One region of the Rhodococcus sp. SJ-2 genome, then DNA from elsewhere that is predicted to be linked to it. Evidence: riboswitches for the same ligand, from Rfam matches in the RefSeq annotation. Region 1 holds a riboswitch; the other holds the start of a gene.
What was found. A riboswitch is a leader RNA that binds a small molecule or an ion and turns the genes downstream of it on or off. The one in region 1 is predicted to bind cobalamin.
Positions count from the first base shown of each region.

Region 1 (16,151 bases):
CGTCGACGCCGGACATGTCACCTTCCTGCACATCGACATCCATCGCCTCGGCGACGATCACCCACGCGGCCCCCGCCTTCACGCGTTCCACGGCCCGAGCACGGATACGGGTGTGCACGTCGCGGAAATACACCTCTCCGGTGGGCATCCTCTCCCAGAGCGACACATCGGCGAAGCGATCGATTCCGCTGGTGGCGCCGAGTTTGGCGAGGTGCAACTGCTCCGCCCCGAGGAGGTGCACCACCACGGTGTCGGCCACAGCGATCGTCGGCGAACTCGACGAAGCGTCGGAGACCGAGAACATCAGCATCGGAGGGTCAGCGCTCACCGATGCCACCGACGTGGCCGTAAGCGCCACCGGCCCGCCCCCTGCGTCAGCGGTGACGAGTGCGACGCCCGCCGGGTGAGCGCGGAACGCAGCGGTGAAACGGCTCGGGGTTGAAGTCGTGGACACGACCGTATATTACTCATAATCAGATACATCAGTACAGTCTGAATATATGAAAGGTGTCCCATGAGCACCCGCACCATCCGCCCGAGGCGCAGCACCCTCGCAGTACCCGGATCGAATCCCAAGATGATCGACAAGGCCCGCGGGCTGCCCGTGGATGCACTGTTCCTCGACCTCGAGGATGCGTGCGCGCCGAACGCGAAGGCCGCAGGCCGCAAGATCATCGTCGAATCACTCGAGGCCGGCGGATTCGGCGACAAGATCCGGACGGTGCGCGTCAACGACTGGACAACGCCCTGGACCTACCGCGACGTCGTCGACGTGGTCGAAGGCGCAGGCGCGAATCTGGACTGCATCATGCTCCCCAAAGTGCAGGACGCCGCGCAAGTGCGCGCCCTCGACATGCTCCTGACCCAGATCGAGAAGTCGGTCGGGCTCGAGGTCGGCAGGATCGGAATCGAAGTACAGATCGAAACCGCTTCGGGACTCATCGCTTTGGACGCCATCGCTCAGGCAAGCCCGCGAATCGAAACGCTCATCTTCGGCCCCGCCGACTTCATGGCGTCGATCCACATGAAGTCACTCGTGGTCGGCGAGCAGCCGCCCGGATACGACGTGGGCGACGCCTACCACCACATCCTCATGTCGATCCTCATGGCCGCGCGCGCCCACGGAAAGCAGGCCATCGACGGCCCCTACCTCGCTATCAAGGACCTCGACGGACTCGGACGCGTCGCCGGACGGGCGGCGGCACTCGGATTCGACGGCAAATGGGTACTCCACCCCACCCAAGCCGACGTGATCAACGAGACTTTCAGCCCCGATCAGGCCGACTACGATCACGCCGAGAACATCTTGGACGCGTACGAATGGTGCACCTCGGAAGCAGGCGGATCCCGCGGCGCGGCGATGCTCGGCGACGAGATGATCGACGAGGCCTCCCGCAAGATGGCATTGGTCATTTCCGGCAAGGGACGCGTGGCGGGCATGACACGAACGTCGGTATGGCAACCTCCGCAATGACCTGAAGTGGCCCCCACCGGGTCATCGGTGGGAGCCCCTTCAGGAATGCGTCCCGGGTCAGGAGACGTTGACGGAAACAGCCCGGGGCGCCGCTGCGGTGGGTATCAGGCCACGACGGACCGTTGCGGGACACCCGTGTATTCGCTGAGCGGACGGATCAGCGCGTTGGATTCGCTCTGTTCGATGATGTGGGCCGTCCAGCCGGTGATGCGGCTCATGACGAAGATCGGCGTGAACACCTCGATGTCGAAGACCATGAGGTAATACGCAGGCCCCGTGGGGAAGTCGAGGTTCGGCTTGATTCCGGTGGCGTCGGCCATCGTCTTCTCGAGGATGTCGTACATCCGTGCCCACTTGTCGCCTCCGGTGTGCGCGGCGACGTCGAGGAACGCCTGTTTCATCGTGGGCACCCGCGAATCACCGTGCTTGTAGACGCGGTGGCCGAAACCCATCACCTTCTCCTTGCGAGTGAGCTTGCCGCGCATCCATTCTTCGGCACGTTCCGGTTCGCCGATCTCGAGCATGTCGTGCATGACGGCCTCGTTGGCACCGCCGTGCAGCGGACCTTTGAGTGCACCGATCGCCGCGGTCACGGCACTGTAGATATCCGACATCGTCGAGGTCACCACGCGCGCTGCGAACGTGGACGCGTTGAAACTGTGCTCCGCGTACAGGATCAGCGACACCTCGAACGCCTTGACGATCTCGGGCTCCGGCACCGATCCGAAGCACATGCTCAGGAAGTTCTCGGCGAAGCCCAGAGAATGGTGCGGCCGGATCGGGTCGAGACCATGGCGACGTCGATGGTCCGCTGCCACGATCGTCGGCAGGACCGCCATCATGCGCAGCGACTTGGCGCGATTCGCGGCGGGAGTGCTGTCGGCCTCCGCCGGATCCTCGGCACCGAGATAGCTGATCGCAGTCCGCACCACATCCATCGGGTGACAACTCTCCGGCAACTTCGCGACGAGCGCGAGCAGTGAGCGGTCCGCGCGGCGTTCGGCGCGCTCACGCTGCATGAACAACGCCAGTTCGGCGTCGGTCGGCAGTTCACCGTTCCACAGCAGGTAGGCGACCTGCTCGAAACTGCAGTGGGCGGCCAGATCCTGCACGGCGTAGCCGCGGTAGGTCAGCGAGTTGGTCTCGGGCACCACCTTGGAGATCGCGGTGGTGTCGACGACGACGCCGGCCAGGCCCTTGTAGATCGTCGGAACAGCGGTGTCCGTCATCACTGCCTCCTTCGGAGGTCTCGTGGACGCTGCCTCCAGCGGAGGCCAGTCGTCACTGCTTGGTCGAGAGAGTGAAATTGAATATGCCGGAATCGAATTCGTTGTAGCGCTCGTACTCGAGCAACTCGTAGAGACGTGAGCGGGTCTGCATCTCGTCGACGAGGGTTTCCTGCGTCCCCTCCTCGTGGATGACCCGTAGTCCCTTCTCGATGGCGCCCATGGCCAACCGAAGAGTGGTCACCGGGTAGATCACCGCGTTGTAGCCGATCTTCTCGAGGACCTGCGCCGGGATCAGCTGCGACTTGCCGAACTCGGTCATGTTCGCGAGTAGCGGGACATCCACTGCCGCACGGAACTTCTCGAAGTCCGACGCGGTGTGCAGTGCCTCGGTGAAGATGAGATCGGCACCGGCGTCGGCGTACGCCTTCGCACGGTCGATCGCAGAATCGATTCCTTCGATGCCTGCGGCGTCGGTGCGGGCGCAGATCACGAAGTTCGGGTCGCGACGAGCCGCCACCGCAGCACGCAGCCGGCGCACCATCTCGTCGGTGCCGACGATGGCCTTGCCGTCGAGGTGCCCGCACCGCTTTGGATTGACCTGATCCTCGAGGTGCAGTCCGGCGACCCCCGCGTCTTCGAGGACGGTGATGGTACGGGCCGCGCTCATCGGCTCACCGAAGCCGGTGTCGGCGTCGACGAGTACCGGCAGATCGGTCACGCGGGCGATCTGGGCGCTGTGCGCGGTGACCTCGGTGAGGGTGGTCAGCCCGATATCGGGAAGCGCCAGTGCGGCCGAGAAGGCCCCACCGGAGATGTAGACGCCCTCGAACCCGATCTCCTGGACGAGTTTGGCCGTGAGCGGGTTGACAGCGCCGGGCAGACGCGTGATGCTGCCCGATTCGAGGCTCTTCCGGAAAGCGATGCGCTTGTCCGCGGGCGTGGTGGAGGCAGCGATCAGACCCGTCATCAGAACAGGCCCTTCGGCAGCTTCGGTGCACGCGCCAGCACGTCGTCGGACACGGTGAACGTGAGTTGGTTCAGTTCGCCGGCCTTCAGTTCCGCGACACGCTGGGCTGCCTCGAGGAAGCGCTCCTGTTCTGCTGCCGCGACAACACCCTCGGCGAGGATCCGGAACTTCTCGATGTATTGGGTGCGGGCGAACGGGCGCGCACCGAGCGGGTGAGCGTCGGCGATGGCGAGTTCGTCGACGATGACCTCGCCGTTCTTCAGTGTGACCTCGGCGCGGGCACCGAATGCCTTCTCCGCCGGGTCGGTGGAGTGGTAGCGGCGCGTCCACTCCGGATCCTCTGCGGTGGAGATCTTGTTCCAGAGCGCGATCGTGTCGGGGCGCTGCGCACGCTCGGGTGCGTAGGAGCGCTCGTGGTGCCACACGCCGTCCTGCAACGCGACCGCGAAGATGTACATGACCGAGTGGTCGAGGGTTTCACGCGAGGCCTGCGGATCGAACTTCTGCGGGTCGTTCGAGCCGGTACCGATCACGACATGCGTGTGATGGCTGGTGTGCAGCACGATCGACTCGATCTGTTCGAGGTCGCCGATGCGCTCTCGCATGCGACGGGCGAGGTCGATCGGAGCCTGACTCTGGTACTCGGCCGAGTGCTCCTTGGTGTAGGTGTCGAGAATGGCGCGCTTGGCCTCCCCCGGCGCGGGCAGCGGAACGTGGTACTCGGCCTTCGGTCCGCCGAGCAGCCACGCGATCACGCCGTCCTCACCCTCCCAGATGGGAGACGGCGCACCCTCGCCGCGAAGGGCGCGATCGACGGCCTCGACCGCCATCTTGCCTGCGAAAGCGGGAGCGTAGGCCTTCCAGCTGGAGATCTCGCCCTTGCGGGACTGTCGCGTGGCCGTCGTCGTGTGCAGAGCCTGCCCGACGGCCTGGTACACGGTCTCGCTGTCGAGTCCGAGGAGCGTGCCGATCCCGGCTGCGGCGGACGGGCCGAGATGTGCGACGTGGTCGATCTTGTGCTCGTGCAAGCAGATCGAGCGAACCAGGTCGACCTGGATCTCGTAGCCGGTGGCGAGGCCACGGATCAGATCGACACCGCTGCGTCCGGCGTGCTGGGCCACGGCGAGGATCGGCGGGATGTTGTCGCCCGGGTGGGAGTACTCGGCGGCGAGGAAGGTGTCGTGGAAGTCGAGTTCGCGCACCGCAACCCCGTTCGCCCACGCTGCCCACTCCGGTGAGTAGGTGCCGCCGATACCGAACACCGTCGAGCCCGGTGCGTACGGGTGGGTCTGAGCCTGTGCCCGAGCGTTGGACACGGGGCGGCGGGTGAGCGACGCCGCCGCGACTGCGGCGTTGTCGATGATGCGGTTCACGATCATGTCTGCGGTGTCGTCCGGGACCTCGACCGGGTCGGTCGCAACCTCCGCGATCCGCCAGGCGAGGTGCTCTTCCTTCGAAAATTCTTCCGCGGACCGATGGGTGCGTACGAGATGTGTCTTCACTGGATCCTCCGAACGTTGACGCTTCGATTTGCACGCTACGCAGGCTTCGCCAAGTTGGAAATCCCTTGCATATGCCTATTTTTGCGGAACACATCGAGCAAATTTGTAAATCTTGCGAATGTTGGAAATGTTAGATTCACAGCCATGCAGAAGATGTACGCCGGTGCGCGGCTACGCCGCCTGCGAGAGGAGCGCGGCCTGACGCAGACCGCGCTTGCGCACACGCTCGGACTGTCGACGAGCTACGTCAACCAACTGGAGAACGACCACCGCCCACTCACGGTGCCGGTACTGCTACGCCTGAACTCGATGTTCGACCTGGACATGACGTTCTTCGCTGCCGACACCGACGCGCGACTACTCGCCGATCTACAGGATGTGCTCGCGGAGAGCCCTGAGGCCGTGGATGTTTCACCGTCGGAGATCGACGAATTGCTGTCGCGGAATCCTTTCGCCGCGCGGGTACTCGTCGGCCTTCACAGGAGACTGCGCGGCGTCACCGAGCAGCTCGAACAACTCGCCCCGGGCGATCCGGGCGTCGTCGCCGACCAGTCCGCCACGACACCCTACGAGGAAGTCCGCGACTTCTTCTACGACCGCCGCAACCACATCGCCGAACTCGACGATGCCGCCGAGGAACTGTTCACCAGCCGGGGACTGACAGTCGGCGGGCTCGATCTGCAGTTGAGCGGTCTGCTGCACGACGAGCACGGCATCACAGTGGTCATCCGCACCGATGAACCCGACCGGATCGGGCCGAAGCGCACCTACGACCCGGTCACGAAGGTCCTGACCCTCGCGCGACGCCTGACCCCCGGTCAACGCGCATTCCAGCTGGCCACGCAACTCGCGTTCATCGCGCACGCCGGCACTGTCGACGCAGTTGTCGCAGATGCCGAGGGCTTGCCCGAACGCTCACGTGCCCTTGCGCGTGTAGGCCTGGCCAACTACTTCGCCGGGGCACTGATCCTGCCGTACACCCAGTTCCTGCGCTCCGCCGAGGCGATGCGCTACGACATCGACCTTCTCGGCGCGAAGTTCGAGGTGGGTTTCGAAACGGTGTGTCACCGGTTGTCGACTCTGCAGCGGCCCGGGCAGCGTGGGGTGCCGTTCTTCTTCGTCCGCACCGACCGTGCCGGAAACATCTCGAAGCGCCAGTCCGCCACCGCTTTCCATTTCTCCCGTGTGGGCGGCAGCTGCCCGCTGTGGATTGTGCACGATGCGTTCACGTCGCCGGGGCGCATCCTGACGCAGGTGTCGCAGATGCCCGATGGCCGTACCTACCTGTGGATCGCCCGCACCACCCATGAGGGCGCCCCCGGATATCTCGCCGCCAAAAGGGATTTCGCGGTCGGTCTGGGCTGCGATATCGGCTACGCCGACAAACTCGCCTACTCGCGAGGGTTGCGTCTCGACGATCCCGACACCACGGTGCCCATCGGCGCGGGTTGCAAAGTGTGCGATCGTCCGTCGTGCACCCAGCGGGCATTCCCGCATCTGGGCCGCACCATCCGGATCGACGAGAACAACGCGGGCCTCGTGCCCTACTCCGCCACCGAGAGCCGGTGAGATGCACGAGCGACACCTCGATCAGGATGTGGACTGGTGGGCGCAGGCCGATTGCCGGTTCTTCGGTCCCTCGGCCTTCTTCGGGCCCGACTCGGAATCGCCCGCCGAGCGACTCCGCCGCGAGAACCACGCCAAGCGGATCTGCGCCGGTTGCTCTGTCGCCGACAAGTGTCTTCAGTACGCGGTCGACAGCGGCGAACAGTTCGGGATCTGGGGTGGGACCTCGGAACGGGAACGTAAGTCCCTGACCCGTGCGTGATTTCGGTATCCGGAACTAACAGAATCACGCACGGGCAGCCGGGCTGCGCAACCTGTGGTAACGGATCACGGGAACTCCGTCATCGACCTCGACCGTTGCATGAACGCCGTACACCTGCTCGACCAGGTCAGCGGTGAGCGCCTCGACCGGCGTGCCGTGCGCGACGATCCTTCCCCGCGACAGCACCACCACCCGATCGCAGAACATCGCCGCGAGATTGAGATCGTGCAACGCCACGTAACTGGTCACCGGAAGAGCCGCGACCCGTTCGAGAATGTCGAGCTGATGCTGAATATCGAGGTGGTTCGTCGGTTCGTCCAGCAACAGTTCTTCGGGTTCCTGCGCGAGGGCCCGGGCGATCTGTGCTCGCTGACGTTCACCACCGGACATCGAGCGCCACAACCGGTCGGCGAACTCGACCATCCCCGTCACGTCGAGCGCCCGGTCGATAGCGGCGCGTCCGCGCTCGTCGCGCCCGAATGCGTCGGTGTGCGGAATGCGGCCGAGCCGCACCACATCTCGCACCCGAATGTCGACCTCGGTGTGTGCATGCTGCCCGACCATCGCAACCCTGCGCGCCAGACCTCGCCGGCCTAGGCTCCCGATATCGGTTCCGTCGAGAGTCACCGTCCCGTCGTCGGGACGATCGATGCCGGCAAGCAGGCGCAGCAGCGACGATTTTCCCGATCCGTTCGGTCCGAGCAGCCCGATAGTCTCCCCCGGCACCGGGTCGATCGTCACGTCGTCGATGACGAGGTTTCCGCCGCGGCTCCACCGCAGCGACTGCGCAGAGAGTGTCACGGCGTACTCCTCGTACGGAACAGGATCAGCGCGAATGCCGGGACGCCGATCAGAGCGGTCACTACACCCACCGGAACCTCCTGTGGCGCAAACACAGTGCGGGCCACCGCGTCCACCCACACCATGAACACCGCGCCCACCACCGCGGTGACGGGCACGAGATGACTGTGCCGGGGGCCCACCAGGAATCGTGCTGCGTGCGGAAGGACGAGACCGACGAACCCGATCGCACCCGCGGCACTGACCAGCACGGCAGTGATCAGAGCGGTCACCAGCAGGAACATCAGACGGGTACGGCCCACCGAGATGCCGAGTGTCGCGGCGGTCGACGAACCGAATGTGAATGCGTCCAGGGAGGATGCTTTGATCAGACACACGACGATACCGAGCGCGCACACCGTGCCGCAGAGCGCCACATCGCTCCACGTGGCGCCCGACAGCGATCCCAGGAGCCAGAACAGCACACCGCGGGTGCGTTCCGCATCGGCGGACGAGATCACGATGAACGACGTCAATGCCGAGAACAGCTGGGTTCCCGCAACTCCTGCGAGCACCACACGCGAGGTGCCGCCACCTGCGCCGGTGGCGAGCAACAACACGAGCGCGAACGACGCGAGCGCACCCAGGAATGCGCCACCCGACAGCGACACGGCGCCGCCCCCGATACCCAGCACCGCAATCATCACGGCGCCCGTCGAGGCACCCGACGAGATCCCCAGAACGAACGGATCGGCCAGCGGGTTGCGCAGGAGCGACTGCATGATCACGCCGCACACCGCGAGACCGGCGCCGCACACCGCGGCCAGCAGGGTCCGCGGCAGCCTCAGCTCCCAGACGATCCCCTCACGGATCGCGCTGACCGAACTGTCAGCGAGCCCCAACCGGTCGAAGATGACGGCGTAGACGTCCGGCACGGACAGTTCGGCCGGGCCGATCGTGACCGTCACAGCGATCGAAAGCGCCAGTACCACCAGTCCGATCGCAACGACGACTGCTGCGACAGGGCCGCGCTCGGTAGGCGACCGATCCTTCGTCGCCGACACCATCAGCCCGCGAGATTCCACTCGCGCAGTGCGGCGGCGACCTTCTCGATTCCGTCGATCGTGCGGATCGACGGGTTCATGTCGGCACCGTTGACGACGATGTACCGCTGGTTCTGCACGGCCGTCAGACGCTGGGTCACCGGATTCGTTTCGAGGAATTCGATCTTGCTGTCCAGCGCGTCACCCGCAATGCTGCGCCGGCTCAGGTCTCCGAGTACGAGGGCCGTGGGATCCCGATCGAGGACCGACTCCCAGCTCACCTGCGGCCACTCGTTCGTGGTGTCGTCGAAGACGTTCTTCGCGCCGACGGAGTTGGTGATGATGCCCGACGAACCGCAGCACCCCGCGACATACGGGGTGGCCGTGTCGGCGAACCAGTACGCGAGAGACACCCCGGAGGCGTCGATCTCACCCGCGGCCGTCTCGTACCGCTGCTGGAGTTCGGCGACGAACTCTTCACCGCGCTCGGTCACGTCGAAGATCGCGGCGAGTTCGCGAATCTCCTTGTACACCGCGTCCATCGTCAGTGGCTCGGTGCGGTTGCCGTCGGAGTTGACGCTGTTGTCGTCCTTGCCGTCGCAGTCGGTGGGCGAGAGGTAGGACGGTACCCCGAGCTGCTCGAACTGCTCCGCCGTCGCGACGCCGCCTTCGCCGAGGGTGCCGCCGAACGATGCCGACACGAAGTCGGGTTCGGTATCGAGCACGACCTCGAACGACGGATTGTTGTCGGCCAGGCGCGGGACCAGCTCGTTCTCGGCCGCGAGGTTCTCGCGCACCGGATCGGTCCACGTCGCGGTGCCGACCATGCGCTCGGCCAGGCCGAGCGACAACAGGATCTCGGTCGACCCCTGGTTGAGCGATACGGCACGCTGCGGCGCGGCGTCGACCGTGACCTCGTGGCCACAGTTCTCGATGGTCAGCGGGTAGTTCGTCGAGCCCGCCGCGGCGCTGCTCTCCTGCCGGTCGGCGGCATCGGAGTCCGCATCACTCGACGAACAGCCGGCGACGGTCAGTGCAACCGCGACGAGCGCGACGCCTGTGCGCAGCACCGTGTGCCGCCCCGTACGGGCGGCGAAAATCGAAATACTCATGTCCATCCTCGTGGTAATGCCTCGGCCGACGCAGGTGTCCTGGCTCCCGGATCGACGCTTTCCCCCGGCCTTCCAGCCCATACGGGCCGTGACCGTGAATTGGGGGATCGCTCCTCGGTGACAGTTGCGGGACAGCCCCGGATTCGCACCGGTGTTCCCTACGCCGAGTCACACAGTACAAGACCTCGTCCGAGGTCAGGCGAATGGCACACCACCGGTCACCGCAACGACCTCGCCCGTGACATAACTCGATTCCTGTGATGCGAGAAAGACATAGGCGGGGGCAAGTTCGGCCGGTTGCCCCGGCCGGCCGAGGGGGACATCGGCACCGAAGTGTTCATAGGCATCCCGGGTCATCGTCGCCGGGATCAGCGGAGTCCAGATCGGACCTGGGGCTACCGCATTGACGCGGATTCCCTTGGACGCGACGTCCGCTGCCAGCCCCCTGGTGAAGTTCACGATGCCCGCTTTGCTGGTTGCGTAGTCGAGGAGACCGGGTGACGGGTTCGTGGCCTGGATCGACGTGGAATTCACGATCGTCGACCCCGGAGGCATTTCGGCGACTGCGTACTTGCAGAGCCAGAACAGCGCATACAGGTTGGTCTTCATCACGCGATCGAACTGCTCGGTCGTCATGTCGGCGATGCCGCCCGGCTCCATATGCTGGTAGGCGGCATTGTTGACGAGGATATCGAGTCCGCCCAATTCCAGAACAGCGGTGTCCACCAGCCCACGGCACAGATCTTCGGAACGAATATCGCCGGGGGCGAGCACCGCCCGGCGCCCCGCATCCTCGATCAGCGTGGCCGTCTGCCGCGCATCGTCGTCTTCTTCGAGGTAACTCAAGACGATATCGGCGCCTTCGCGTGCGAACGCGACCGCGACGGCCCGCCCGATACCCGAGTCGGCACCGGTGACGAGGGCACGCCTGCCTTCGAGACGGCCGCTTCCCCGATACGTCCGCTCTCCGTGATCGGGTGCCGACACCATCTCGGAGGTGCGACCCGGATACGGGATCTCCCCCTGGTCCGCAAGTGGTGGCGTCGCGAATTGCTCTTTCGGATTCTGCATGCGGTGCTGGTCTGGCATCGGGTCCTCCGGACGTCGGGGTGACTCTCGGCATACCCGGTCCGCCGAGGCGGCACACGCGGTTCGTCGCGACGCTGTCTGGGTATGACGCTGTCTGGGGATGCAGAAACGCGACACCCCCCGACGAAAGGACGAGAGATGAACGCAGAGAAGGATCCGAAGACGGACGGAGCGACACGCAAGGAGAACGGTGCTGCTCCCGATGTGGTGTCCGACCCCGCGCAGTCGACGGAAGACCGGTCCTCCGACTGGACCGACGAAGGCGGCGCGACCCCGTCGGGTCCCGCGACGGATACCGACGAAGACTGACGCCTCTACCGATTCTGGGTTTACCCTGGTAGTCGACACCTTGTACCGGATCGTGCGCGGACGTCCATAATGGCCTCTCGTGTGGTCGAACGAGGAGGCGTGCCCGTGAGTGAAAACCTGTCGGCGTACCGGAGCGACTTCGCGCGGATCGAGAAGCGGATCGCCGGGGAGTTCGATGCCGGGAAGCGGCGCTGGGTGCTCGCCGGGTTCATGACCCTGTTGGCCATCGGGCTACTGCTGCCGTTGACGTCGACGCAGTGGTCGTGGATGGCGCTCGCCGACTGGTTCGGTGGGGGCGCCCCCGTCTCCATGCCGCTGCGGATCTTCGTGACGCTCGCGGCGGTGTTCGGGGTGCTCGTGTCGTCGATAGCACTGGCCCGGCGCAGCTGGAGGTTCGCGGTTGCAGCGACGCTCGGCTGCGGTCTCGGCTCGTTCTTCGGCCTCTTCGGCTACTGGTCGCAGACGGGAATGATCATCGACGGCCCGCACGCTCCTGGGATCGGGATGGTGATCGCGTGGGTGTCGATGGTCGCGCTGACTTCGCAGTGGTTACCGATCGCGCTCAGCAAGTCGCCCACCGATCCACGCCCACGACCGACTCTGATTCGCTCGCACTGACCCCGATCGTTTCTGCGCGGCTCAACCAGCGCGGCGCAGCAGATAGGTGTCCATCACCCAGCCTCGCGCGGACCTGGACCGCGTCCGGGCCACGTCGATGGCGTCGAGCACCTCATGCAGACGTCCCGCGACGAGTTCCTCGTCTTCCGTTCCGAGGTTCGCGCCCCACCAGATGTCCCAATCGCCGTCGAGTTCCCGGCAGGCAAGCTGACCGTCGAGCATGACGATGAGATTGTCCGCTCCCGATGCGACCTCCTCACCGAGGCGCCGACCGGTGGTGATCGTGACCGGGCCACCGATTCTGTTGAACACCAGACGATGCCGGGCAGCGAGCAGTTGAATACTGCTCACACCTGGCACGACGTCGTAGTCGATGTCGAGCACACCGCGATCACGGATCCGCTCTACGACACGAATGGTGCTGTCGTACAGACTCGGATCGCCCCACACCAGAAATCCGACCGTCTCCTCGTCACGGATCTCTGTGCGCAGCACCGCCTCGTACGCCTCGGCACGGGCCGCATGCCAGTCGCGTACCTCCGTCCCGTACTGCTCCGGTGCCCGGTCGCGCGGGGGGTCGGGCACCACGATCGTGCGGTATCGCCCGGTGGTGTGACGACGCAGGATCTGTTCGCGCACCGACACGAGATCGTCCACGCCGCGCTGCTTGTCGGCGACGACGAACGCGTCGACGCTCTCGAGTGCCTTGACGGCCGCGACTGTGAGATCGTCCGGACCCCCCGGCCCGATCCCGATCAGTCGCAACCTCATCCTCGGTCCTCGAGATCACCCTCGACGTCGAGGTACGCCTGCTGCAGTGCATTCAGGGTTTCCGGATCCGGCTCTGCCCACAGTCCACGATCGGCCGCCTCGGTGAGTCGTTCGACAATGCCGCGCAGTGCCCACGGGTTGGCCTCGCGCAGAAACTGCTGGTTCTCCGGGTCGAGCGCATAGTTCTGCGCCAGCGACTCGTACATCCAGTCCTCGACAACTCCGGCGGTGGCGTCGTAACCGAACAGGTAGTCGACGGTCGCAGCGAGTTCGAACGCGCCCTTGTAGCCGTGCCTGCGCATCGCGGAAATCCAGCGCGGGTTGACGACACGCGCGCGGAACACGCGCGCGGTTTCCTCGCTGAGCGAGCGGGTGCGCACCGTGTCGGGGATCGTCGAATCACCGATGTACGCCTTGGGATCGGTGCCGGTGAGTGCGCGCACCGTGGCGACCATGCCGCCGTGGTACTGGAAATAGTCGTCGGAATCTGCGATGTCGTGCTCGCGCGTGTCGGTGTTCTTCGCTGCCACCGTGATCCGGCGGTAGTTGGCGCGCATGTCGTCGGCTGCGGCAACACCGTGCAGGTCGCGTCCGTACGCAAACCCGCCCCACGCGGTGTACACCTCGGCGAGGTCGGCGTCGGTACGCCAGTTTCCTGAGTCGATGAGCTGGAGGATTCCGGCACCGTACGAACCCGGCTTGGATCCGAAGATGCGGCGCACGGCTCGCTCGGCGTCACCGTGTTCGGCCTCGTCGCGCTGCGCGTGGGCACGCACGTAGTTCATCTCGTCGGGTTCGTCGAGGGCGGCGATCATCCGGATCGCGTCGTCGAGCATGCCGATCACGTGCGGGAACGCATCGCGGAAGAATCCGGAGATGCGCACGGTGACGTCGATGCGCGGACGGCCGAGTTCCTCGAGCGGCACGATGGTGAGTTCGCGGACGCGACGGGATTCGGGGTCCCACTCGGGGCGGACGCCGATGAGGGCGAGTACCTCGGCGATGTCGTCGCCGGCGGTGCGCATCGCGGAGGTGCCCCACACCGACAGTCCCACCGACTGCGGATACTCCCCGGTGTCAGCGAGATACCGCTCGATCAGTGCGTTCGCGAGCGCGACTCCCGTGTCGTAGGCGAGTCGGCTCGGCACGGCCTTGGGGTCGACGGTGTAGAAGTTGCGGCCGGTGGGCAGCACGTTGACGAGGCCGCGCAACGGCGAACCCGAGGGGCCTGCGGGAACGTATCCGCCGCCGAGAGCATGCAGGACGGCATCGAGTTCGTCGGTGGTCTGCGCTAGGCGCGGCACCACCTGTTCGGCGGCGAAGGCCAGCACCCGCGACACCTCGCTGTCGGCGTGGCCGAGTACCGATTCGACTGTGGCCGGAGCGGTATCGACACTCCATCCGCCGTCTTCCATCGCCTGCACGAGCGCGCGAGCCTGGGTTTCGATCGCATCGACCTCGGCAAGCGGCGCGTCGGTCTTCAGTCCGAGTGCGGTCCGCAGCCCGGGCACCGCGTGACTCTTGCCGCCCCAGACCTGGACGGCGCGCAGGATCGACAGCACGAGGTTGACGCGTGCCTCACCTTCGGGAGCGGCCCCGAGCACGTGCAGCCCGTCGCGGATCTGAGCATCCTTGACCTCGCACAACCAACCGTCGACGTGCAGCAGGAAATCGTCGAACTCGGCGTCGTGCGGCCGGTCGTCGAGGCCGAGGTCGTGGTCGAGTTTCGCGGCCTGGATCAACGTCCAGATCTGTGCGCGGATGGCGGGCAGCTTCGCCGGATCCATCGCCGCGATGTTGGAGTACTCGTCGAGCAGCTGCTCGAGCCGCGCGATGTCGCCGTACGATTCCGCGCGGGCCATCGGCGGAATCAGGTGGTCGACGATCGTGGCGTGTGCGCGGCGCTTCGCCTGCGCGCCCTCACCGGGGTCGTTGACCAGGAACGGGTAGATCAGCGGCAGGTTCCCGATGGCGGCGTCGGTCGCGCACGACGCAGACATCCCCGCATTCTTCCCGGGCAACCACTCCATCGAGCCGTGTTTCCCGAGGTGGACGACGGCATCGGCACCGAAACCCTGCTCGACCCATCGGTATGCGGCGAGGTAATGGTGCGACGGAGCCATGTCGGGATCGTGGTAGATCGCAACCGGATTCTCCCCGAATCCGCGCGGCGGCTGGATCATGAGGACGACATTGCCGGCCTGCAACGTAGCCAGGACGATCGCGTCACCATCAACGAACAACGAACCGGGCGCGGGCCCCCACGCCTCGGTCATCGCGTCGGTGAGCTCGGCGGGCAGGTCCTTCGTCCACTCCACGTACTCGGATGTGGTCACTCGCACCGGGTTACCGGCCAGCTGGTCGGCTGTGAGCCATTCCTCGTCCTGACCACCTGCATCGATCAGCGCGTGGATGAGGGTGTTTCCGGCTTCTGTGTCGTCGTCGACGTCCATCCCGGGGAAGCCTGCGCCGAGGTCGTATCCGAGATCGCGCAGTGCTCGCAGCATCTTGATCGCCGACACGGGAGTGTCGAGACCGACGGCGTTGCCGACGCGTGAGTGCTTGGTGGGATAGGCCGACAGCATGATCGCGATACGCCGGTCCGCGGGCGGGACATGCCGCAGCCGCGCGTGCGCAACCGCAATACCCGCCACGCGACGGCAGCGTTCCGGATCGGTGACGTAGCGGGGCAGGCCGTCGGAGTCGAGTTCTTTGAACGAGAACGGCACCGTGATGATGCGGCCGTCGAATTCGGGAACCGCGATCTGGGTCGCGGAGTCGAGCGGGGACACGCCGTCGTCGGAGTCTGCCCAGCTGTCGCGGCTCCACGTCAGGCACAGCGCCTGCAGAATCGGAATATCGAGCGCGGCAAGGGCTCCCACATCCCAGGCCTCGTCCTCGCCGCCTGCGCTCACCGTCGCGGGCTTGGTGCCACCGGCGGCGAGCACCGTGACGACGAGTGCGTCGAGGCTGCCGAGTTCCGCGAGCAGGTCGTCGGAAGCCCCCCGCAGTGAGGCGCAGTGCACGACCACGCCCTGAGCCTTACCGGTCGCGTCGATCGCGTCGGCCAGATCGTGTGCGAACTGCACGTTTCCGCTGGTGTGGTGGGCGCGGTAGAACAGCACCCCCACCCGCGGCAGCGACTCGTCGGCCGGGGCAGGCCGGTCGAGTACACCCCATTCGGGTAGTTCGGCGGGCGGCTCGAAGCCCTCACCGCCGAGCAGCACGGTGTCCGACAGGAACGCGTGGAGCTGCGCAAGGTTGGCAGGGCCGCCGTGGGCGAGATAGCGATGCGCCTCGGCAGCGGTCCCGATCGGCACCGTCGAGTAACTCATGAGCTCGGCGTCCGGTGTCTGTTCACCACCCAGGACGACGACCGGAACACCCCGTCCGAGGACCGCGTCGAGCCCGTTCTGCCAGGACCTGGCA
Region 1 covers NZ_CM132340.1:814,726-830,876, forward strand. The annotation lists gene ACSYG9_RS03840 (flavin reductase family protein) at 1-454, opposite strand, end outside; gene ACSYG9_RS03845 (aldolase/citrate lyase family protein) at 515-1,474, shown strand; gene ACSYG9_RS03850 (bifunctional 2-methylcitrate synthase/citrate synthase) at 1,579-2,703, opposite strand; gene prpB (methylisocitrate lyase) at 2,756-3,670, opposite strand; gene prpD (2-methylcitrate dehydratase PrpD) at 3,670-5,172, opposite strand; gene ACSYG9_RS03865 (short-chain fatty acyl-CoA regulator family protein) at 5,317-6,741, shown strand; gene ACSYG9_RS03870 (WhiB family transcriptional regulator) at 6,743-7,000, shown strand; gene ACSYG9_RS03875 (ATP-binding cassette domain-containing protein) at 7,025-7,801, opposite strand; gene ACSYG9_RS03880 (iron chelate uptake ABC transporter family permease subunit) at 7,798-8,847, opposite strand; gene ACSYG9_RS03885 (ABC transporter substrate-binding protein) at 8,847-9,935, opposite strand; cobalamin riboswitch at 9,948-10,138, opposite strand; gene ACSYG9_RS03890 (SDR family oxidoreductase) at 10,131-11,024, opposite strand; gene ACSYG9_RS03895 (hypothetical protein) at 11,163-11,333, shown strand; gene ACSYG9_RS03900 (Rv2732c family membrane protein) at 11,439-11,951, shown strand; gene cobF (precorrin-6A synthase (deacetylating)) at 11,973-12,722, opposite strand; gene cobN (cobaltochelatase subunit CobN) at 12,719-16,151, opposite strand, start outside.

Region 2 (16,151 bases), 2.8 Mb from region 1:
CGTGCCCGTACCCGGTGAAGACGGCATGCTCGAGGCGCTTCGCGAACTCGCGTCCGAGGGGTTCGACGTGAGTCGCGATATTCCGGTGCGCACCGCGCTGCTGCAGGTCGGGGCGGTCGAGCACGTGGTGGTGCTGGTCGTGCACCACATCGCGGCCGACGGCGCATCGACACTGCCCCTCGCTCGCGACACGATGCTTGCCTACACTTCCCGGGCGCGCGGGCACGGCCCCGAGTGGGCCCCGCTGCCTACGCGCTACACCGACCACGCGCTGCGGCACCTCGAACGACTCGGCGACGCGACCGATCCGCAATCCTCGGTGTCGCGGCAACTCGACTTCTGGCGGGGGACATTCGAAGGCGTCCCCGAACTCCTCGACCTTCCCGTCGACAGGCCCCGCCCCGCGCGACGCACCCACCATGGCCGTACAGTGCCGTTCGAGATTCCCGCTGCACTGGCCTCGGGTGCTGCCGCCCTGGCCCGCGCGCACGACGCGACCGTGTTCATGGTGATGCACGCGGCATTCGCGGTCCTGCTCGAACGCCTCACCGGGGCGACAACATCGGCAGTCGGCACTCCCGTGGCGGGTCGGGGCGCGGCCGAACTCGATGTCATGGTCGGGATGTTCGTCAACACGGTCGTGCTCCGCTCCGACATCGATGCGTCTGCGTCGTTCCACGAACTCCTCGACCGCACCCGCGCCCGAGACCTCGATGCCTTCGACCACGCGGACGTGCCGTTCGACCAGGTCGTGAAGGCCGTCGATCCCGCACGATCGACCTCGCACACCCCGCTGTTCCAGGCACTACTCGAGTTCCGAAATATCTCACCCACACGCGTCGAACTGCCCGGCCTCCTGATCGACACCGTCGACGCGGCTCCGCCGGTTGCCAAATGCGATCTCTACCTCGCAGTGGAGGAACCGCGGGATGGAGGTGCGATGACAGCCGAGTTCGGTTACGCCACCGACATTTTCGACGAGTCGACAGTGCAGCGATTCGCCGCGGCGTTTACGCGAGTCCTGGACGCGGTCGTCACCCGGCCCGGCCGGGAGATCGGCGCGATCGACATCCTGGACTCGGCCGAACGCGCGGAGCTCGTGCCGGTCTCGGGCGGGCCGATGGAGCCCGCGCTCACCCTCCCTCGGTTGCTGGAGCGTGGTGCGACGATCGGGGGCGACTCTGTCGGGGTGGTATGCGGCGACGACCACCTCACCTATCTCGACCTCGACTCGCGTTCGAATCGTCTGGCGCGCAGACTGATCGAACTCGGAGCCGGTCCCGAAACCGTAGTTGCCGTGGCGTTGACACGCTCGGTCGAGTCGGTGATGGCGCTGTGGGCGGTCGCGAAGACCGGTGCTGCCTACGTGGCGGTCGATCCGAAGTACCCGGCCGCGCGGATCGCGCACATGATCGAGGATTCCGACGTGGCCGTCGGAATCACCAGCGGGGGACTGCAGGCAGACCTGCCGCACCGGCGATGGCTGGTCCTCGACGACCCAGCCGAGGCCGCACACATCGCAACTCACCACGACCGCGCGGTGACCGACGCCGACCGCAGTTCACCGCTGCGCCCCGACCACGCGGCCTACATCGTGTACACGTCCGGATCGACCGGAACCCCCAAGGGAGTGGTGGTCACCCACAGCGGTCTGTCGAACTTCGTCGAGGAACAACGCACCAGGTTCGCGCTCGGGTCGCGGTCGCGGGTACTGCACTTCGCGTCACCGAGTTTCGATGCGGCGATCCTCGAGCAGTTGTGGGCCTTCGGGTCGGGTGGCCGTCTCGTGGTGGCGCCGCCCACCGTCTACGGCGGTACCGAGCTCACCGATCTACTTACCCGAGAACGGGTCACGCACGTCGCTTTGACACCGTCGGTGCTCGCGACCGTCACCCCCACCGGACTCGAGGATCTGGGCACGGTCGTCGTCGGGGGAGAAGTGTGCCCGCCCGAACTCGTGGCCCAGTGGGCACCGGGCCGCGACATGATCAACACCTACGGTCCGGCCGAGAACACGATCCAGACCAACGCGGGCTCACCCCTCGTCGTGGATGGTCTCGTCGAACTGGGTGGCCCGATCCGCGGAATCACCGAACTCGTCCTCGACCATCGGCTTCGCCCCGTCCCCACCGGCGTGGTGGGGGAGCTGTACGTGAGCGGCCCCGCCGTGGCGCGCGGTTACCGCAACCGACGCGCAGGAACGGCGTCCCGGTTCGTTGCCGATCCCTCCGGTAAACCGGGGGAGCGGATGTACCGCACAGGCGACCTCGTGCGGTGGCGCCGTTCGGCCGACGGCGCACTCACCCTCGACTATGTCGGCCGCAGTGACCTGCAAGTCAAGGTCCGCGGATTCCGGATCGAACCCGGTGAGATCGAATCGGTGCTGAACGATGCCCCCGGGGTGGCCCGGGCAGTGGTCTCCGTTCGCCGCGACCGACTCGATGGATATGTCGTCGCAGTTCCCGGCGGGCGTCTCGTCGCCGATGACGTTCGCGTCTACGCCCAAGCGCGCCTCGCCCCTCACATGGTGCCCGCGACGCTCACCGTGCTCGACACGCTCCCCGTCACTCCCAACGGCAAACTGGACCGGGCGGCACTGCCGACTCCCGACTCGAACGCGGGTCGCCGCGCGTATCGGGCGCCCCGCGATGCCACGGAGAACATCGTGGTCACCGCTTTCTCAGCCGGCCTCGGCACCCCGCGAGTCGGGATCGACGACGACTATTTCGCCCTCGGCGGCACTTCGCTCGGTGCGACGGCCGTGGTGGCGTCACTGTCGGAGTCGTTCGGCCGCCCCGTGCCGGTGCAGTGGCTCTTCACGCATCCCACCGCGGGTTCCCTGGCACGGCGCGTCGCCGACTCGCAGACGGATGACGACTCGTTCGACGCAGTGCTGCCGTTGCGTGCGAGCGGGGCGGGCGAGCCGCTGTTCTGTGTCCATCCTGCTGTGGGCACCGCCTGGTGCTTCGCGGGACTCGCACGACGCATCGACGACCGGCCCGTGTACGGGCTGCAGTCGCCGCTGCTGACCGATCCGCAGTGCGTCACCGACACGCTCGAGGATCTCGCGGCCGTCCACGTCGAGAGCATCCGATCGGTGCAACCGTACGGTCCGTACCACCTGCTCGGCTACTCGGCAGGCGGACAGATCGCCCACGAGATCGCGGCGCAGCTCACGGCAGGCGGAGATCTCGTTGCGACGCTCACGATGCTCGACACCCACCTTCCGGACGAGGCGTCCCCCGCGCCCACCGCCGAGATCGTCGACTCCGAAGTCGAGGCAGTGGTTCCCGCCGGGACTGTGGACGCGGCCCGGCGCGAGGCCCTGCGTCGTGGGTTCACGCACACGGTGGCCCTCGCAACCGCGCACCGGCCGGCAGTCCGGCTCGTCACCGACGTCGTGTTCTTCGAATCCGCCGACGCCCTTGCCGTTCGGATGCCCGACCCCGTCGCGGTCTGGCAACCGCACATCGACGGGGTCATCGAGACACACCACCTCGACGTCACACACCGGGACATGACCGGTACGCGGGCGCTCGATCAGATCACCCCGGTCCTGGTGGACCACCTCAGGAAAGGCCAGCGATGACCGACCAGACCAGAGTTCTCCGTGGCCGCCGATCCGGCATCGAGCCGGTGAGCGTGTTCGACGACGTTCGGGACGACGAACATCCCCGTACCGGGGAGTTACGTCGCTGGGCAGTCGATTTTCTGTGCAGTCCGCACGACGATCTGGGGCGGAGCGGGCCGGTCTGCCCGTTTGCCGCGCCGTCGATCGGCCGGGGGCTGTTCTACGCGGTCTTCGTCCCGGGTGCCGTCGACGCGCAGCGCATGCGGGATGTCGCCGACGACCTCGCCGAGCTCTTTCCGCACTTCTCGCCTGTCTCCGGACCGGACGCCGCGCTCAGGTCGGTCGTTGCGGTATTTCCCGACGTCACCGACTACGAGGTGATCGAGCTCGTGCAGAACGAGCGAAAGTCGGATTTCGTGCTGGCAGGGTTGATGCTCGGCCAGTTCTACCCGGGTTGCACGGTCTCCGGGCTGCGGAACAGCGCGTTCCGGGCACTCGACGCCCCACTGCCGATGCTCGCCGTCCGGCACATGGTGGGCTCGGACTTTCCGTTCCTGGCCTCGCAGCGTGAATGGATCCTCGCGTATCTGAAGAAGTTCGCCGCGAGCGTGCCGTCGATGGTGCGATCCGATATCGCCGATCGGGTCGTGACGTAGTCGATCTAACGTGGGGCGTATGGCCCGTTCCGAGGATGTGCCCGCCTACACGATCCGCCAGCTGGCGGCGTTCGTTGCCGTCGCCGATTGGGGGACCATCACCGCAGCTGCGGACGCGCTCCGCATGTCGCATTCGGCGGTGTCCGCCGCCGTCAACGATCTCGAACGAGCACTCGACGTCAAGTTGCTCGTACGTCAGCGAGCGCGCGGAGTGCGTCTCACTCCGACCGGGCACGCAGTTCTCGAGCGAGCCAAGATGGTGTTGCATTTCGCCGCGGAACTCGAGAACGACGCCCATTCCGAGGCGGGTTCCGTAGCGGGACCGGTCGCGGTCGGCTGCTATCCGTCACTCGGGCCTACGCTGCTGCCGTCGTTGATCACCGGATTCACCGAGGCTCACCCGAGAGCGCGTGTCGACTTCCGGGAAGACACACAGAACCGGCTGCGGGCGCAGCTCGACTCGCGTGACCTCGACGTGGCCTTCATGTACGACCTCGACCTCGAGCCCGGGCTGGAGTCCGTCGTCCTCGACTCCAGGGAGCCGATGTTGCTGCTGCCCGCCGACCACCCGGCGGCGCTGTCGGGATCTCCGGTGCGGCTGACGGATCTCGCTCACGAACCGATGGTGATGCTCGACGCGCCGCCGAGTTCGGGGCACGCGGTGAGTGTGTGCGCTGAGGCAGGTTTCTCGCCGGTGGTCGCCTACCGGACTCAGAACTACGAGACGTGCCGCGCCTTCGTGGGCCGGGGACTGGGGTGGTCGCTGTTGCTTCAGCGTCCCTCCTTGGACGTGACCTACGAGGGCCTTCCGATCGCGGTGCGGCCGTTCGCGGAGCCCAAGCCGGCGAGCGTCGACGTCGTCCTCACGTGGCGAAAAGATGCGCTGCCCAGTCGTGTGGCGCAAACTTTTGTTCACTTCGTGGTCACTGCCCGTCAGGGAGGCAACCGCCATGAACTGGGAAAATCTCTCTAATGACGGTTTTTCGGGGATAGATCCCCGACTTTATCCGCTTTTCAAATGAATGTGACCGCCCTCATGATGGCTGTACCGCGTCCGAACGCTCGTTAATCGGATCCGTTCCAGTTCACCTCGCCGAAGGGCACCCGTACTCATGACCGTTCTTGACTCGACGCCTCAGACGTCGGCAAAAGCGGCGCGCAAAGCCGCGCTCGGCAGCTTCGTCGGCACCGCCATCGAGTGGTACGACTTCTTCATCTACGGCACCGCAGCGGCGCTCGTGCTCGGACATCAGTTCTTCCCGGGTTCCTCGGACGTCGCAGGCACACTCGCAGCCTTCGCGACGCTCGCCGTCGGCTTCATCGCGCGCCCGATCGGCGGCGTGGTGATGGGACACTTCGGCGACAAGATCGGTCGCAAGTCGATGCTCGTCACGTCGCTACTCCTCATGGGCTTCGCGACAGTCGCCATCGGCCTGCTGCCGAACTACGACGCCATCGGGGTTGCCGCCCCCATCCTTCTCGTGACCCTGCGGTTCATCCAGGGGCTCGGGGTGGGCGGCGAGTGGGGTGGCGCCGTCCTCGTCGCGACAGAGAACGCGCCCGCAGGCAAGCGTGGACTGTACGGTGCGGCACCTCAGCTGGGGGTGCCCGCGGGTGTGCTGATCGCGAACCTCGTCTACCTGCCGCTCACCATGTTCCTGAGCGAAGACGCCTTCAACTCGTGGGGCTGGCGCGTGCCGTTCCTCATGTCGGCCGTCCTCGTCATCGTCGCCATGTGGATCCGTCTCGGGCTCGAGGAGAGCGCAGAGTTCAAAGCGACCAAAGAAGCGCCCGCCGAAGTCGACGAGAAGATGCCGATCCTCGAGGTGCTCACCAAGCACTGGAAGACGGTGCTGCTGGCCGGTGGCACATTCATCGCCACGAACGGCATCGCGTACGCCTACATGGTCTATGTCCTCAAGTACGGAGAAACCGAACTCGGATACAGCAAGACCGCGATGCTGGCACTGCTCATCGCCTCGTGCCCGTTCTGGATGGCAGGCATGGCCTACAGCGCCTGGCGTTCCGACCTCGTCGGCCGCCGCACGATCTACATCAAGGCATCGGCCGCGCTCGTCGTCGCAGCAGCCCTGTTCTTCCCGCTGATGGACACCGCGATCCTGCCGGTGATGTTGCTGTCCATGATCGCACTGGGTTTCACCCTCGGCTGCTGCGCCGGACCCCAGTCAGCGCTGTTCGCGGAACTGTTCCCCGCCAAGATCCGCTACAGCGGTGCGTCCCTCGGCTACCAGGTCGGTGCCATCCTCGGCGGCGGTCTCGCCCCCATGATCGCAACCTCGCTGTTCGCAGCGACCGGTACCTCGATCTCCATCACCGGCTACTTCGTGCTGATCGCCCTGGTCAGCCTCATGAGCATCCTGCTCCTGCGTGTGCCTTCAGCAGGCACGAGCACCGAGCAGTCACAGTCCCCCTCGCAGGAAGGTGTCTGAACCGTGTCGACCTACTACCAGCCTCCCAAGTACCCCGCGTCGACGTTCGAGTCGATGACTCCGTCCGACGAGACGCTCCCCGTCGTCGTCGTGGGTGCCGGACCGGTCGGCATGGCCACCGCTCTGGGGCTCGCGCAGCGCGGCATCCCGGTCACCGTCATCGAGGCCGCCGACCAGGTGTCGTTCGGTAGCCGCGCGATCTGCATCTCCCGTCACAGCCTCGAAGCCGCTGCGCGTCTCGGCTTCGGTGCCGAACTCGACAAGATCGTGCTCCCGTGGGCCGGCGGCCGTAGCTTCTACCGCGACCAGCAGGTCCTGCACTTCCAGATGCCGCAGCGCGACTTCGACGTGCGTCCGCCCATGATCAACGTCTCCCAGTCGGAGTTCGAACAGATCATGGTCGACACCATCGAGCAGAATCCGCTCATCACCCTGTACTGGCAGGCATCGATTGCGGGCATTCTTCGCGGTGATGACGAAGTCACCCTCGAAGTCGACACCGCCGACGGCAAGCGCCACCTGCGCGCCCAGTACGTCGTCGCGGCCGACGGCGGTCGCAGCCGCATGCGTGAACTCGCAGGCCTGCGCCTGCAGGGCACCAGCTACGAAGGCCGCTACGTCATCGCCGACATCCACTGGGAGTCGGCTCTGCCCGCCGAGCGCATGGTGTGGTTCGACCCGCCGAGCAACCCGGGTTCGACGATCATCATGCACAAGCAACCCGGCGACATCTGGCGCATCGACTACCAGCTCGACCCGTCCGAGGACGCCGAGATCGAGACCCAGGAAGACGCCATCCGGGCTCGCATCGCCAAGCACCTCGACTGGCTGCAGAACGACCTGCCGTGGACCCTCGAGTGGAAGGGCTTCTACAGTGCCCGCGCGCTCGCCCTCGACGAGTTCGCCCACGACCGGATCCTGTTCGCCGGGGACGCAGCGCATCTCGTTCCGATCTTCGGTGTGCGTGGCCTGAACTCCGGCATGGAGGACGCCGAGACCCTCGCATGGCAGCTCGCGGCCGTGATCCACGGCAATGCCGACGCCGCTTTGCTTCAGGCGTACTCGTCCGAGCGCCACAACGCGTGGGAGCAGAATGTTGCCAACGCAGGCAAGTCCACCCTCATCATGAGCCCGGGCAGCCACGGATACCGCACCACGCGCGACGCAGTCCTCGCGCTTGCAGTCGGTCGCCCCGAGTTCGGTCACCTGATCAATCCGCGTCAGTCCAGTGCCACCCACGCGCGACTGTCGCCGCTGACGTGGTCGGTGGCTCCGGGGACCGAAGGTGTGCTGCCGGGTGATCCGGTCGAAGACCGCCGAGTGCGCATCGGCGGGGCCGACACCTCACTCAACGTCGCTCGCGGCACCGGTTTCGCGGTGCTCGGCTTCGGGCTCGACGAGGCGGGCAGCGCCGCGCTCGCCGCGGCCACGGCCGAGCTCGCAACAGCGCTGTCGCCCGAGAGCGTCCGCGCACTCGCAGTCGGCAGTGCCGAGGTGGACGGTGTGACCGTACTCGACGCCGCCGACCTCGCCGACGCGCTCGGCGCGAAGGCCGGCGACACTTTCGTGATCCGTCCCGACGGTCTTCTGCTGTGCCGCGTGCCTGTTGCAGGGCTGTCGGGTATCGCAGACGCGTTGCGCTCCGGTGCCGCTCCATCCGGCGACGCGTTGCCTGCCCGTCCGGCCGAGCAGGTCACCGAAGACGAGCAGCGTCGTGAGAACGTGTGGCTGGGGCTGTCGACTGCGCTCGACCAGGTCGACGAGAGCGATCGTGAAGGTTTCCTCACGCGTCTCGCCCTGATGCTCGGTTCGCAGGTCGACCACCGGCAGTTCGAGGAGGCCATTGCGGCTGCCTCGGACACCTCCCCGGTGCGGGTCGAGGAGCTTGTTCAGCAGGCCTGACGCCCGCTGCGATATGGCCGAACGTCACCTTCGTTCAGTTGGATTGGATGAAGGTGACGTTCGGCCGTTCCGGGCTCTTACCGGTCCGCTCGCCGAGCACGCTCGACGAGTCGTTCGAGCCGGACGTCGGGGTGCTGACGAGGACATGTCGAGCACTTCACTCCGTGCGGGCCGTTGTACAGCAGACAACACGACACCCTGTGCACGAAGGTGTGCGGTGAGGACGAGGCATCCGCCACGACGGTCTGAAACCGTGGGTCCGGCAATCGAGGCCCCGGGAGCTGATCCGAGATCCTCTGCACCATGGCGCGCGCGGCGTCCATCGCGTCGTTCGCACGTCCCGTGGCCGAGCCTGCCCACAGGAACCGGGTCGCGAGGGAGTCGACTGCAACAGCCCAGAGTCGCCGCTCGCCTTTACCGCAGCGGCTCGCCATGAATTCGATTCCGGCGCCCAATGACTCGATCAGGGCGGCTTCCGGAGAAGTGGTGAGGACGCGAGTCGACCGCGCGCCCACCAGTCGTCCGTACATCTTCCGATTCGGTGAGAACGTGTCGTCCGATGTCGAGATCCCGCCTACCGCGACGAAGTCGGCGTCGCGGCCGGTCAGGGCCCGGCGGTGCAGGACCACATCCTGCATCGCCGGACTCAGGGCCGTGCCGGTCACGAACAGACTCGCGATCGTCGGGAGAACCAGTGAATTGCTGATCGCACGCCACAGCACCGTCCCCACGATCAACGGATCGTCGACCTGCCAGCGGTCGGCACGCAACTGCATCTCGTCCCCGATCCATTCCGGGTCGAGGACCGCCGACGCAGGGATCTCCTGAGACCCGGCATCCAGCATCAGGGGAGAATGCGCGCTCGCCGGGAGTGCGCTGATCAGCTCGGCCAGTACCGAGTCCGCGTTCACGTGTGGACCTTTCATCGTTCGCCGCCGGTCACTTCAACGCGCTGAGGTCCATGCGCGGCTCGATTCCACTCCGAGGCAGTAGGTTTGCCTCTTCCAATGCGATCCGCAGTTGCTCCGCGGTATCCATCATCAGTGCACCGCTGCGACCCATGTCGGTCGGCAGATTCAGAATGCGTCCCTGTGTCACCGCGTCCAACGAACGGGTTGCGGGATTCTCGGTGAGCAGAGCCAGTTTCGCTTCGAAAGCTCCGCTACCGTCGCCGGTGTCAGTGAGAACGATGAAGTCCGGGTCCGCGGCAGTCACGGACTCCCAGGACACCTTCGGACTCTTCTCGTCGACGTGGTCGAACGCATTACGAGCACCCGTCACGTCGATGATCGAGGTGAAGAGGTGCGGATTACCGGCGCTCGACACCCCTTCGTTCGATACCGAGGTGACGTACATGACGGTCGGAGCACCGTCCGCTCGTGGCGCCGACTCCATCTCCTCGCGGCGCTGCTGCAACTCGTCGATCTTCACGGCGGCGATATCGTCGTGGCCGACGATGCTCCCGATGTTCGACAGATCGGCGTACGCCTCGTCCCACGGCGACAGCGCGTCGAGCGAACCGGGCAGGCAGGTCGGGGTGACGGTGTACGCGGGAATGCCGAAATCGTCGTTCAGGCGTTCGGGCGTGATGTTCTTCTCCACGCTGAAACCCCATCCGTGGCCGGCCATCACCACGTCCGGTTTCTGGGCCTGGATGGTTTCGAGGTTGAAGGATTCTTCCGAGACGACCGGCAAGGCGTCGATACGCGCTGTGCCGTACATACCGCGAAGTTGGTCGAGCCGTGTGTTACGGATACCGCTGATCGCGGTGATCCGGTCGTCGGCCTCGAGGGCAAGCAGATTCAGGAGGATCTGACTGTCGTTGGCGTAGATCGCCTGTGCCGGCGAGGGGAAGGTGATCTGCTCTCCGCAGTTCTCGACGGTGACGTGACCGTCCGACGCAACCTCCTGCTGTTCGTCTGCGCTGCTGCAGCCGGCCAGCGTCATGGCTGCGGTGAGGAGGCCGACGGCCAGCGAGACCGGAGTCCTCGAACGAGGCAGGGTCTTCGAACGGGATGGGACGTACTCAGGCATGGTTCTCCGTGTGTGATCGGATCCGGGGCGAGTCGGTACCGAGCACCAGGTGCTGCCGTCCGGTCGCAGGATCGGTGAGTTGTGTTGCAGGAACGCCGAAGGCACGAGTGATCGTTGCTGGGGACAAGGCCTCGGATGCGTCGCCGTAGGTCGCGAGAGCGCCGTCGTGGAGGACGGCGACCCGATCGAAGTACGCCGCCGCGAGCGCGAGGTCGTGCATTGCGGCCACCACCGTGCAGCCGAGGCCGCGCAGTGTGTCGAGGAGGTGTATCTGATGGCGGATATCGAGATGGTTGGTCGGTTCGTCCAGGATCAGCAGGGACGATTCCTGAGCCAATCCACGAGCCAGCATGGCGCGGCGCCGTTCACCGCCCGAGAGTTGATCGCACCGGCGATCGACTGCGTGTGCCAATTCGACGGTGGTCAGTGCGCGCAGTGTGACCTCCCGATCGGATTCTTCTCCCAGGGACCAGGGTGGCCGATGGGGGATGCGGCCCATGGCGACCATCTCACCGAGCAAGAGGTCCTGAGGGGGTGTTTCCTCCTGACCGACATAGGCAATCGCTCGTGCCCGAGCACGTGGCGGAAGCGAATAGAGATCTCGGCCGTCGAGGGTGACGGTTCCCTCCGCGGGGGCGCGCAGGCCTGCGAGGGTTCGAAGCAATGTCGATTTACCGCTCCCGTTGATTCCCACCAGCGCCACCATGGAGCCGGCGGGGAAGTCGAGATCGATGCCGGACAGAATGTCCGATCCGGCGATCCGGCAGCGAACATTGCGCATCCGAATATGCATCAGTCACCGTCCGAAAAACTGTAGTGGCGGCGCCCCAGCAGGAAGAGGAACACCGGTGCCCCCACGAGACCGGTCATCACACCCAGGGGGAGTTCCTCCGGACTGAGCAGGACCCGAGCAGCGATGTCGATCCAGAGCAGGAACAGTGCGCCACCGAGTGCGGCCACAGGAAGCACCACCCGATGGCGTGCGCCCACCACGATCCTGGCGAGGTGCGGCATGATCAGGCCGACGAATCCGATTCCTCCGGACACCGAGACCAGCACGCCGACAAGAATCGACGACAAAGCGAAGAGTCCCAGTCGGAGCCCCCGCACCGGCACACCGAGTGCTCTGGCCACGTCCGGTCCGCTTGCCAGCGCGTCGAGCCATGAATGGAGTGCGAACAGGATCGCGGCAGACGCAACCACGACGAGCAGGGCAGGGAGAATCTGCACCCACATCGCACCCGCCACGCTTCCGAGGGTCCAGTGCAGGACCGACCGAACGGCATCGCGGTCATCACTGAGGAAGACCAGGAAGCTGGAGACGGACGAGAACGCCGAGGCCATGACCACGCCGGTGAGAATGAGACGGAGTGGGGTCAGGCCCCCCTGTGCAATGGAGATGCCGAAGACCGCGGCTCCGGCGACCATGGCGCCGATCAGGGCGCCCAACGACAATGCCCACACACCGATAGTGGTCAGGACACCGAACATGATGACGAGAGTGGCCCCGACGCCGGCACCGGCGGAGATACCCAGAAGATAGGGATCGGCCAGCGGATTTCGCACCAGGGTCTGCATTGCGGCCCCGGCCATGGCCAGGCCTGCACCGACGATGAGCGCCATCAGGATGCGGGGAGCACGAAGTTCCCAGATGATCGTGTCGTACACCGGGTCGGGGCCGACCCCACCGGTGAAATGTGCTCGCACCACGTCCCATGTGGCGGACAGCGGCACCGGCTCGGACCCGAAGGTCAGCGACATGAATCCGCTGAGGACGACCGCGAGGGCGAGGACGACCAGGAGCGGGATCGCCGGAATTCGTGTGTGCTGCGGTGGCGTGGTGCGCTGAGGTGACTTCGCGACCTCGAGCAACTCAGCACCCCGACGGTGCGGACTCCGTGACCTGTCGTGGGGTCGGTAGGTCGCTTCGTGCGGAGGCGTGAACACGAATGGGGAGGGCGGTGCCATCGGTCTGGGCGCGCATCGATCGTTCTCTCGTATCAGGGGCCCAATCGCGAGGCCCACGTGTGTGATTCGGTGAGCCAGCAGGTCTTCGGACTCAGGGTCGTTCCGACAGGGCGCCTTCCCGGACCGATTCCGGTCCAGTGGCACGTGCCCTGTCGGTCGCCTTCACCGCTGCGCGACAGTTCCGGAGTTGCACCGGATTCCCTTGCATTTCTGATGCACGTACTGCATCAGGGCTGCTTCTGACTCGTGGAGAACGTAACACAGGCGTAACAATGGCCGTGGGTCCGGACCCGCTGTGCGAGATCCGGGGTCCACGGCGTCGATCTACCGGTGACGACCGTCAGCGGAGTGCGTCGAGCGCCTCCGCGATCGGTGTGTCGCCGTTGTTGAACTCGATCATGCGACCGGCGGTCTCGGGACGCTCGAGCACTGCAGCGATCACGGCGGCGACATCGGCGCGCGAGACCTGCCCCTTGTCTCTCGCACCCTGACCCTCGATCTCGATCCGTCCGGTCGGGGGATCCAGGGTGAGGGCGCTCGGCCCGAGAATGGTCCACTCGAGATCGGTGCCGCGCAGGTGTGTATCGGCGGCGGCCTTCGCCTCTGCGTACGGATGGAAACTGTTGTCCTCGGGCACACCGTGGTCGGGTCTCGCCCCGAAGTACGACACCATCACGTACCGCCGCACGCCTGCCTCCTGCGCGGCTGTCATCGATGCGATCGCGGCATCACGGTCCACGGCGTACGTGCGGGCGGGGTTGCCGCCGCCCGCACCCGCCGACCACACCACCGCATCGTGGCCCTGCAGCAGGTCGGACAGCGCCGCGATGTCGAGTTGCTCGACGTCGGCCACCACCGGCGTGCCTCCTGCGGCGCGTACGTCGTCGGCGTGGTCGGGGTTGCGAATGAACGCACTGGTCTCGTGGCCGGAGTCGGCGAGTAACCGCTCGAGGTGCAGCGCGACCTTGCCGTGTCCGCCGAAGAGTGCGATGCGTGCCATGTCGAGTGCTCCTTGTGTCCGGGGATCGGGTGCGTCTCCCAGCATGCCTTCCTTCCGATATCCGCGCGCGAAGAAGGCACGCACACTCGGTCGACGCCTGGGGCCTGCCTCTTCTGTTCGCGCGCGGAGTTGCCGGAGTGGCCGGACACGGCAGGCGATCGCTACCTGGACGGCGTGTGCGCAGACAGTGACCCGGCGGCACTCGACTTCGGCATACGCGGATTGTGTTCGGAGGATGCAGGCTGTTCGGGCGTGGAGCCGAGCAGTACCGACATCATCACCGCATGGATCCGTGGCGCCTGTTGCCGCACGGCGTTGGGACCGAGGAACACACCCAGATCGGGAACGAGGTTGAGCGCTGCGTACAGAAGGAAGCGTGATTCGACGCTCGAGAGTTCGGGGCGTACCTCGTTGAGGAGGGTGGCCCATTGTTCGACGTCGAGTCGCTGGCGCATACGTAGATCTGCCCGCGGTCCGGGAGGCACATTGATCAGCTCCGCAAAGTACACGGACATCAACTCCCGCTGCGAGATGCAGAGCTCGATATACACCGTGGCAAGTGCTTCGAGGCCGTCTCGTGGGCTCGAGGTCCGCTGAAGTGCCGACTCGATCGAGGTCTCGAGCCGGTCGATCGCACGGTAGAAAGCGGCTGCGAGGATATCGGCCTTCGATGGGAAGTATCGGTAGACGCCCGACGCGGGCAGGCCTACGGTCGAGGCGATCTCCTCCACTCCGATTTCCGCGTACCCCTCCCGATGGAAGAGTTCGATCGCCGATTGCAGAAGATCCTCGCGCATGTTGTTCACCGACGACGGGTGGCGCGCAGCGGTGGGTATCGACGAAATGGGTTCTTCCGAAGAGAGATCCGACCGGGACAGTGCCACACATGCATCGACGAGGATGTGCTCGATGCGGCGCGGAGCCAGGGTGAGGCTGTGCGCAGTGATACTGCCGATTGCGCTGAGCATCGCGGCAACGAGCACGAACGTGTCCGTGCTGGAAATATCCGGGCGGATGAGGCTCACACATTCCCCGATCCTGCGGTTGACCTCCCATGCGCGCCGACGGATGGGAGAGCGATCCTCCGGTCGTAGGTACCGGCGTTCCCAGCGGTAGATACCTGCGGTGCGCCGGTTGGCGATCGTGGTGCCGATGATGGCGCAGAGATGCGCGCGGAGCTCGTCCGTAGCCGATTCGGCGTGGCCCGTCGGTGAGCTCTCGAGAGCGGACTCCAGGGCGTCCAGGAGTATGAGAGCAGAGTTGAGGAAGAGTGCGTACTTCCCCGGAAAGTGGCGGTACAGAGCGGATTTGGTGATTCCGACCTCGTCGGCGATGTCTTCGACACTCACGCCGTGGTAGCCACGTTCGCTGAAGGCGATCGCGGCCGCAGTGGCGATCTGGTCTCGCCGGTTCTTCGGCCGCGATCTGCGCTCGGCCTGAGGGGAGGGAGTCTTGCCGACCACGCGCACCTACTTCTGTTGCTCGGGCTGCCCTGGCTGCGATGCGGCGGGCATCTCTCTTCGGGCGAGCATACGCTGCTTGCAGCGGCGAACCATCATGCACATGTGAACCGTTGTTTGCTGTCATATGTGTGCAGAAACGCGAGAAGGGCAGCATAATCCTAGTTCAGGGCGGGGTTGTGGTTCTCGTGTCCGATGGATAACTCTTCGGAATGACCGTTCACAAAACTCTATCGTTTCGAATGCGGCGGTGATACCGTCCCCGGCGAGCACCCTGCGTCGAGGTGCTTTCCGCGATCCGGATCCGTTGTCCCTACTGATTGCTGGAGGCCCGTCCGGTGTTCGACACTGCACGCAGGGTTCTGTCCTACGAGATGTCCGTGGCCGAATTCATCGGTCTGGTCGTTCTGATCGCCATTCCGTACGGATTGGTCGGGGTGATCTGGACTCTCACCCACACCTCGCACCTTGCGGACATGGAAGGTGTCGATCTGGTGATCTCGTTCCTGGGCTCGATCGTGTGCTGGCCTGTTCTGACGTTCTCCGACGTATGCATGACGTGAACGGCGAACTCGCCGCACGCTGAAGGGTATGGCGGCTCGTGTTCTGTACGACTGTTCTCCTGTGGCATCCGATCGCCTCTCGCGATCGTTGTGGCATGTGCGAGTGATGGGCGGCGGGCAATAGTAGAATAGACTGGCACCAAGCATGTTTCGTCGGCCCGTCCCCACGGGGCATGCCGAGACGCAGGGCGTGGAAGGCGCGCTCTATAACCTAGAATGAGTGTTCACTTGAGCCTTGTCGGTCGGAGACTTGTGTGCCACACTTCACTGCAAATCGAAGACTGTTTCCGGTGGTGTTGCCGATGTGCTCGGTTACCGGATGGGGGTGATCCGCGTGTGCGGAGAACGGTTGTGGGGTGCGAAATGAAGGGATTCAGTAGATGACCTACGAGCTGCCGGCATCGCGCGGTCCGGTTCGCGACGTCGCGACCGAGGGTGGTTTCCTGATCGGGTTCGCCGTGCAGTCGCTGGTAGTCCTGATGGTTGCCATCATCCGACGACGACTGTCGCTGCACGAAACCGTCACGCAGACCCTGTTCATCGGACG
Region 2 covers NZ_CM132340.1:3,826,633-3,842,783, forward strand. The annotation lists gene ACSYG9_RS18035 (amino acid adenylation domain-containing protein) at 1-3,589, shown strand, start outside; gene ACSYG9_RS18040 (DUF6875 domain-containing protein) at 3,586-4,227, shown strand; gene ACSYG9_RS18045 (LysR substrate-binding domain-containing protein) at 4,247-5,200, shown strand; gene ACSYG9_RS18050 (MFS transporter) at 5,340-6,677, shown strand; gene ACSYG9_RS18055 (FAD-dependent oxidoreductase) at 6,681-8,579, shown strand; gene ACSYG9_RS18060 ((2Fe-2S)-binding protein) at 8,657-9,490, opposite strand; gene ACSYG9_RS18065 (ABC transporter substrate-binding protein) at 9,519-10,613, opposite strand; gene ACSYG9_RS18070 (ATP-binding cassette domain-containing protein) at 10,606-11,394, opposite strand; gene ACSYG9_RS18075 (FecCD family ABC transporter permease) at 11,406-12,485, opposite strand; cobalamin riboswitch at 12,641-12,823, opposite strand; gene ACSYG9_RS18080 (SDR family oxidoreductase) at 12,922-13,581, opposite strand; gene ACSYG9_RS18085 (TetR family transcriptional regulator) at 13,743-15,044, opposite strand; gene ACSYG9_RS18090 (hypothetical protein) at 15,380-15,604, shown strand; gene ACSYG9_RS18095 (MlaE family ABC transporter permease) at 15,985-16,151, shown strand, end outside.
Region 2: linked by a shared signal. The riboswitch ahead of ACSYG9_RS18075 (FecCD family ABC transporter permease) and the one ahead of ACSYG9_RS03885 (ABC transporter substrate-binding protein) in region 1 are both predicted to bind cobalamin.